2 regions of the Pseudonocardia sp. P-1 genome follow, and region 2 is predicted to be linked to the other one. Evidence: riboswitches for the same ligand, from Rfam matches in the RefSeq annotation. Region 2 holds a riboswitch; the other holds the start of a gene.
What was found. Region 2 has a riboswitch for cobalamin ahead of AC0GKK_RS18230 (ribonucleoside-diphosphate reductase subunit alpha). Riboswitches for the same ligand answer to the same signal wherever they lie in the genome.
Positions count from the first base shown of each region.

Region 1: it holds a riboswitch for cobalamin, as region 2 does, so the genes downstream of both, AC0GKK_RS24195 (hypothetical protein) here and AC0GKK_RS18230 (ribonucleoside-diphosphate reductase subunit alpha) in region 2, are expected to answer to the same signal.

Region 1 covers NZ_CM176614.1:4,920,634-4,924,646, reverse strand. Annotated here, with positions in the region: gene AC0GKK_RS24205 (4'-phosphopantetheinyl transferase family protein) at 1-545, shown strand, start outside; gene AC0GKK_RS24200 (DNA polymerase IV) at 553-2,013, shown strand; gene AC0GKK_RS24195 (hypothetical protein) at 2,033-2,404, opposite strand; cobalamin riboswitch at 2,440-2,626, opposite strand; gene AC0GKK_RS24190 (chloride channel protein) at 2,624-4,013, opposite strand, start outside.
Region 2 covers NZ_CM176614.1:3,699,929-3,703,941, forward strand. Annotated here, with positions in the region: gene AC0GKK_RS18230 (ribonucleoside-diphosphate reductase subunit alpha) at 1-2,841, opposite strand, end outside; cobalamin riboswitch at 2,973-3,175, opposite strand; gene AC0GKK_RS18235 (class I SAM-dependent methyltransferase) at 3,345-4,013, shown strand, end outside.

The DNA of each region.
Region 1 (4,013 bases), 1.2 Mb from region 2:
CCGAGCGGCTCGACACCGACCCCGCCGCGCTCGTCCTGGACCGGACCTGTCGCTGCGGGGAGCCGCACGGCAAGCCGCGCCTGGCCGGGCGCGGCGACGACCCCGGCTTCTCGCTGACCCACTCCGGCGCGCTGGTCGGCGTCGCGGTCGGGACCGGCCCGGTCGGCGTCGACGTCGAGGCGCACCGCCCGCTGTCCGGCCTCGACGGCCTCGTCCGGCACGCCCTCTCCCCCGCCGAGCTCGCCGCGGGCACGCCCGACGGCACCGGGTTCCTGGTCACCTGGACCCGCAAGGAGGCGCTGCTCAAGGCCACCGGCGAGGGCCTGTCGAGCCCGATGGACGCGATCACGCTGTCCCCGCCGCACGCCCCGGCCCGGGTGCTGGGCTGGACCGGCACCGGCGGGAGCTGGTGGGTCGCCGACGTCGCCACCGGCCTCGACGACCACCCGGGCGCCGTCGCCGGGGCGGGACCGGTGGCCCCGGTCGTCACCGTCGCCGACGGCGACGCGGTCCTGTCGGTGCGCCGGGGCACGATGCACGGGTGATGGTGAGGTGACCGCGGCGGCCGACCGCTGGGTGCTGCATCTCGACATGGACGCGTTCTTCGCCTCCGTCGAGCAGCTGACCCGGCCCACCCTGGCCGACCGGCCGGTCCTGGTCGGCGGCGCGGGACCGCGCGGCGTCGTCGCGGGGGCGAGCTACCAGGCGCGGGTGTTCGGGGCCCGCTCGGCGATGCCGATGGGGCAGGCGCGGCGGCGCTGCCCGCACGCGACCGTCCTGCCGCCCCGGTTCTCGCTGTACAAGGCGCTGTCCGAGGAGGTCATGGCCGTCCTCGGCGAGTTCTCCCCGGTGCTCGAGCCGGTGTCGGTCGACGAGGCGTTCGTGGAGCCGCCCGACCTCGTGGGGGCCTCCCCGGACCGGGTGCGGGAGTGGGGCACCCGGCTGCGCGGCGCGGTGCGCGAGCGCACCGGGCTGCCCGCCTCGGTGGGTGCCGGGTCGGGCAAGCAGGTCGCGAAGATCGCCTCCGAGCTGGCCAAGCCGGACGGGTTGCGGGTGATCGCTCACGCCGAGCAGGCCGCCGTGCTCGACCCGCTCCCGGTGCGGTCGCTGTGGGGCATCGGGCCGGTCTCCGGCGAGGCGCTGCGGAAGATCGGGATCGAGACGATCGGACAGCTCGCCGCGATGGACGCCCGCGAGGTCGCCGGGGTGCTGGGCGGTGCCGTCGGGTCCGAGCTGCACCGCCTGGCCCGCGGTGTCGACGACCGTCCGGTCGCCCCGCGCGGCGCGGCCAAGCAGATCAGCGCGGAGACGACGTTCGACGCCGACCTGACCGCGATGAGCGCGGTGCACACCGCGGTGGAGTCGATCTGCGTCGCCGTGCACCGGCGCCTGGTCGCCGACGGCCGGACCGCCCGCACCGTCACGGTGAAGGCGCGGACCGGGGACTTCACCACCCACACCCGGTCCGAGACGACCCCCTTCGGGACCCGGGACCTGGCGACCCTGGTCGCGGTGGCCCGGCGGCTGGCCGAGGGCGCCGTCGGCGAGGGCGGGGTGCGGCTGCTGGGGGTGTCGGTGTCCGGCTTCGGCGACGAGCCGCCACTGGCGCTGTTCGACGCGGTGCCGTCGGAGAGCGGGTGGACGACGGCCCCGGCCCCCGACGCCCCGCCCGCGGCCACCCGCCCGGCCGCCGCGGCGGGGGTGACCGTGCTCGACGCAGCTCCGGAGAACGACGCGGCCACCGGGCCCGGCGCGATCGAGGAGTCCGGCGACGCGCCCGGCCCGCTCCGCCCGGACCGGCCCGACCGCGAACCCGACCCGGACCGGCCCTGGCGCGCCGGCGACGACGTCGCCCACCCCGAGCACGGCCACGGCTGGGTCCAGGGCGCCGGGCACGGGCGGGTCACCGTGCGGTTCGAGACCGCGCTCACCGGCCCCGGCCGCACCCGCACGCTCGACGCCGCCGACCCGGACCTCACCCGGGCCGACCCGCTGGGCAGCTGGCGGGGCTGAGCCCGGGCCCCGGGTGGGTTCAGCCGATCAGCGGGCTGCGGTGCGGCGGTGCGACGCGGCTGCCCTCGGCGATCCGGACGCGCAGCGTGGGAGCGGTGCGGGCCAGACCGTCGAGGACGGCGCCGAGCGCGGCGTCGCCCGCGGGGTCGCCCCCGACCAGCAGCACCGCGGCATCGGCGGGCCCGGCGGCGGCCCAGGCCCCGATCCGGGCGACGGCGTCGCGCGGTGTGACCGGCTCGACCCGCCACGCCTCGGCGTAGAACAGGGCGGTCGACTCGGCCTGCGGGAAGGCGAAGACCGTCCCGGCCTCGGCCAGCAGGTCGTGCGCACCCGTGCGGGACGCGTCGTCGCCGGACGGATCGGTACCGAGCACCACCAGGTCGTGGCTCATCGCATGTCCTCCTCGAGGGTCCGCGCCCTCATCAGTGGGAATCCGCGACGACGGGCAGTGTCCTGGCTCCCGGATCGGTACGCCCTCCCCGGCCTTCCCACCCTCGCGGGCGGTGGCGCCGGTGTGGGGAGGGCACTCCCCGGTGACAGTGGCGGGACCGCGCCGGACTCGCACCGGCTTCCTGTTCCGTCGTCGGCCGGAGCCCATCACGCGACCGGGTCAGCGGTCAACCGTCCCCCGCCCGGCCACTCCCCGCAGATGGTCGAGCAGGTCGTGCTCGGTCAGCGTCCCGAGCAGCGGCCCGTCCGGCCCCTCCCGCACGGGCAGCGCGGCGCCCCGGTGCGCGGCGAGCACCCCGAGGACGTCGTGCACGGAGCCGTCCGGGTCCAGGGCGGGCAGCTCCGGGTCGGGCGTCGTGCCGTCGGCGGGCCGCATGACCTGGGCGACGACGACCCGGCGCAGCGCCTCGTCGGTCGGGGCGTCGGCGGCGAGGTCGATCCCGCGTCGCAGCAGCTTGAGCGTGTAGATGTTGTCCCGCGACACCAGGTTCGACAGGCCGGTGGCCAGGACGACGGCGGCCATCAGCGGCAGGATCAGGGCGTAGTCGCCGGTGAGCTCGAACACGATGAGCACCGCGGTGATCGGGGCGTGCGCGGCCCCCGCGAACACCGCCGCCATGCCGACCAGGCCGAACGCGCCGGGGTGCAGGTCGAGCGCCGGGAACAGGGCCGCGGCGGCGTAGCCGAAGGCGGTCCCGGCGGTGCCGCCGACGAACAGCGACGGCGCGAAGACGCCGCCGGACCCGCCGATGCCGATCGTGAGGCTGGAGGCGAGGATCTTCCCGACGACGAGCAGGAGCACGAACCCGACGGCGTACCGGCCGCCGATCGCGGCCTCCAGCACCGGGTAGCCCACGCCGTACATCTGGGGCAGCGCCAGCAGCAGCGCGCCGAGCAGCAGCCCGCCGACGGCCGGGCGCAGCCACTCCGGGCCGCGCCAGACGGCGTCGCAGGCGTCCTCGACGACGTAGAGGATGCGGGCGAAGGCCCAGCCCAGCAGCCCCGCGAGCAGCCCGAGCAGCGCGTAGAGCGGCAGCTGGGCGGGGCTGCCCAGGTCGAAGTGCGGCAGGGTCAGGATCGCGCGGTCCCCGGCGATCACCTCGGCGACGACGTTCGCGACCACCGAGCTGATCACCAGCACGCCGAACGCCTCGGCGCTGAACGACCGCAGGATCAGCTCCAGGCCGAACACCACCCCGGAGATCGGGGCGTCGAACGTCGCGGAGATCCCGCCCGCGGCGCCGCAGGCGACCATCAGGACCAGCCGGGTGGCGGGCACCCGCAGCCACTGCCCGATGGCCGAGCCGAGCGCGGAGCCGATCTGCACGATCGGGCCCTCCCGGCCGACGGAGCCACCGGTGCCGATGCAGATCCCCGACGCGAGCGCCTTCACCGCGGCGACGGTGGCCGGGATCCGCCCGCCCCGGCGCGCGACGGCGAGCATCACCTCCGGAACCCCGTGCCCGCGGGCCTCCGGCGCGAACCGCTGGACCAGCGGGCCGTACACCAGACCGCCGAGCACCGGGGCGACGAGCAGGAACCAGACCCCC
Region 2 (4,013 bases):
CGGATCGAGGTCGGGGGCGGTGGCGGGCACGGCGGTGGCCGGGACCGCGGGCACCCCGGCCGTGGGCGACGCGGCGGGGGCGGCGGCCGGGGTGCTCGGCACGCCGGTCAGCCGGCCGTCGGTGCCGGTGAGGGTGGACTTCTCCACCGACGTCGCCGCGCGGGTGCGCAGGTAGTAGGTGGTCTTGAGCCCGGAGCGCCAGGCGAGACGGTAGAGCTCGTCGAGCGCCCGGCCGCTGGGGGCGGCGAGGTAGAGGTTCAGCGACTGCGCCTGGTCCAGCCACTTCTGCCGGCGCGAGGCGGCGGCCACGAGCCAGCGCGGCTCGATCTCGAACGCGGTCGCGTAGAGCTCCTTCAGGTCGGCGGGGACCCGGTCGATCTCGGCCAGCGACCCGTCGAAGTACTTGAGGTCGGCGACCATCACCTCGTCCCACAGCCCGCGGTCCTTGAGGTCGCGGACCAGGTGCGGGTTGATCACCGTGAAGTCGCCGGACATGTTGGACTTCACGTACAGGTTGAGGTGGATCGGCTCGATCGACTGCCCGACCCCGCAGATGTTCGAGATCGTCGCCGTCGGGGCGATGGCGAGCACGTTGGAGTTGCGCATCCCCTGGGTGCGCACCTTCTCCCGCAGCGCGTCCCAGTCCAGCGTGGACGACCGGTCGACGTCGAGCTCGCCGTCGCCGCGGGCCGCGGCCAGCAGCTCGAGCGAGTCCAGCGGCAGGATCCCGCGGCTCCACAGCGACCCGTCGAAGCTGGCGTAGCGGCCGCGCTCGACCGCCAGGTCCGACGAGGCGGTGATCGCGTGGAACGACAGCGCCTCCGCGCTGCGGTCGGCGAACTGCACCGCCGCGTCGCTGCCGGGCGCGATGCGCCGGGTGAACAGCGCGTCGGAGAAGCCCATGAGGCCCAGGCCGACCGGGCGGTGACGGAGGTTGGACCGGCGGGCCTCGGGAATCGTGTAGAAGTTGATGTCCACGACGTTGTCGAGCATCCGCACCGCGGTGGTCACCGTGCGGCGCAGCTTGTCGGCGTCGAGCCCGTCCGCGGTGACGTGCGCGGCGAGGTTCACCGAGCCCAGGTTGCAGACCGCGACCTCGCCCTCGTCGCCGGCACGGGTGTTGAGGGTGATCTCGGTGCACAGGTTCGACGAGTGCACCACGCCCGCGTGCTGCTGCGGGCTGCGCAGGTTGCACGGGTCCTTGAACGTGATCCACGGGTGCCCGGTCTCGAACAGCATGGTCAGCATCCGCCGCCACAGCTCGACCGCGCGCACCGTGCGGTGCACCCGCACCTCACCGCGCGCCGCGGCCGCCTCGTACTCGCGGTACCGCTGCGCGAACGCGGTGCCGTAGAGGTCGTGCAGGTCGGGGACCTCGTCCGGGGAGAACAGGGTCCACTCGCCGTCGGCCTGCACGCGGCGCAGGAACTCGTCGGGCACCCAGTTCGCGGTGTTCATGTCGTGGGTGCGGCGACGGTCGTCGCCGGTGTTCTTGCGCAGGTCGAGGAACTCCTCGATGTCGACGTGCCACGTCTCCAGGTAGGCGCACGCGGCGCCCTTGCGCTTGCCGCCCTGGTTCACCGCGACGGCGGTGTCCCCGGCGATCTTGAGGAACGGCACCACACCCTGGGAGACGCCGTTCGTACCCCGGATGTGCGCGCCGAGTCCCCGGACCGGGGTCCAGTCGTTGCCCAGCCCGCCGGAGTACTTCGCCAGCAGCGCGTTGTCGCGGTAGCCGCCGAAGATCGACTCCAGGTCGTCGTCGACGGTGGTGAGGAAACACGACGACAGCTGCGGGCGGGTGGTGCCGGAGTTGAACAGCGTGGGGGTGGAGGCCATGAAGTCGAAGCGCGACAGCAGCTCGTAGAACTCGACCGCGCGCGCCTCGCGGTCGACCTCGCGCACCGCCAGGCCCATCGCGACCCGCAGGAAGAACGCCTGCGGCAGCTCGAAGCGCACGCCGCGCTCGTGCAGGAAGTAGCGGTCGTAGAGGGTCTGCAGGCCGAGGAAGCCGATCTGCAGGTCGCGCTCGGGGCGGATCGCGGCGGTGACCCGGTCCAGGTCGAAGGTCGCGAGCTCGGGGTCGACCAGGCCGATCGCGATGGCGTGGCGCAGGTAGTCCTTCGTGTAGGCCGCGTACCGCCCGGCCATCGTCGCGTGGTCCGGGGTCTCCCGGGCGCCCGACAGGTGCGAGACGGCCTCGGCGCGCAGGCGGTCCAGCAGCAGCCGCGAGGCCACCAGTGAGTACGCGGGCTCGCGCTCCACCAGCGTGCGCGCGGCCAGGACCAGGGCCTGGGCCAGCTCGTCGGCGGTGATGCCGTCGTAGACGGTGCGGTCCAGCTCGGCGAGCACCCTGTCCGGGGTCACGTCCTCGACGCCGGCGCAGGCCTCGTCGAGCACCGCGGCGACGCGGACCCGGTCCAGCGGGGCCCGGCTGCCGTCGGGGTGGGTGACGTGCACGACCGGGGCGTCCGCGACGGCGGTGTCCCCGCCGTCGTGCGCGCGGGCCCGGGCCTGCTGCTCGCGGTAGAGCACGTAGGAGCGGGCGACCTTGTGGTGGCCTCCGCGCATCAGGGCGAGCTCGACCTGGTCCTGGATCTGCTCGACGTGCACGGCGCGCGCCGGGTGCCGGGTCAGCGCCGCGACGACCTGGTCGGTCAGTCCGGCCACGAGGTGGTGCACCCGCGACGACGCCGCGCCCGAGTCCCCCTCGACCGCCAGGAACGCCTTGGTCGTCGCCACCGAGATCTTCGTGGCGTCGAACCCGGTCTCGGACCCGTCGCGCCGGATGACGCGCAGGGCCGGTGGTGCTGCTGCCGGTGCAGCGGTGGAAGCCGTCACGGGCTCTCTCCTCGCGAGTCGCCGTCCCTCCGGGGGCGGGCGCGGTACGAGGAGGCGGTGGGTCGGCGTGTCGTCGGCGGCCCACCGCACCCTGGCGCCGTCCCACGAGGCCCCGGAGCAGCGCGCGCCGGTCGGCACGCGCACCGGTGGCAGGTCTTCGGACTCACGGGCGCACTGCGCAGACCTACTGGCCGTCGCTTCCCGGGATCACTCCCAGTGCTGTTGACGGCGGTCGTTCCCGTTCACCGCTGCGGGGCAGTCCCGGATTCCCACCGGGTTCCCTCTTGCCTCACCGGCCCGTGCGGACCGGTGAACCACCAGCGCCCCGGACACTACATCTGGGGTCCGGACACGATCGACCCCCCTATCAGTTCCGGTTTCGACGACCATCGAGTCACGCACGGTGAACGTCGCCGGTCACGTGCCCGGCGGTCCCTTCCGTGCGACGGGTCCGCGCGGATACCGTCGGGCGCACTGTTGCCACCGTTGTGCAGGAGAGTGCGATGACCACCGGAACGGACCTCGACGCCGAGCACTGGCTGCGCCGGTGGGACGCCCAGCAGGAGCGCTACATCCCCGACCGGGAGGAACTGTTCGCGCTGGCGCTCGACGTCGTCGACCGGCTCGCCGGCACCCCCGCCCGGCTGCTCGACCTCGCCTGTGGGCCCGGGTCGTTCGCGGCCCGCGCGGCGGCGCGCTGGACCGGGGCCGAGGTGGTCGGCGTCGACGTCGACCCGGTCATGCTGGAGCTGGCCCGGCGGACCACCGGCGAGCGCGTCCACTGGGTCGACGCCGACCTCTCGCGTCCCGGGTGGACCGACGCCGTCGGCGGCGGGCCGTTCGACGCGGCCGTCTCGGCCACCGCCCTGCACTGGCTGCCCGAGCACGCGCTGCCCGGGCTCGCGCAGCGCCTCGCGTCCGTGCTGCGCCCCGGCGGGGTGTTCGTGAACGTCGACACCCTGCTCGCCGACCCCGCCCGGCCGCGCCTGGCCGAGCTGACCCGGACCCTGCGGGTCGAGCGCACCGACCGGGGACTGGCGACCGGTGAGGACTTCCGGACCTGGTGGGACGCGCTCGCCGACGAGCCCGCCCTGGCCGCCGGGTTCGCCGAGCGGGAGCGCCGCTTCGCCGACCGGGCCACCGGCGGGTCGTCGCTACCGGCCTGGGAGCAG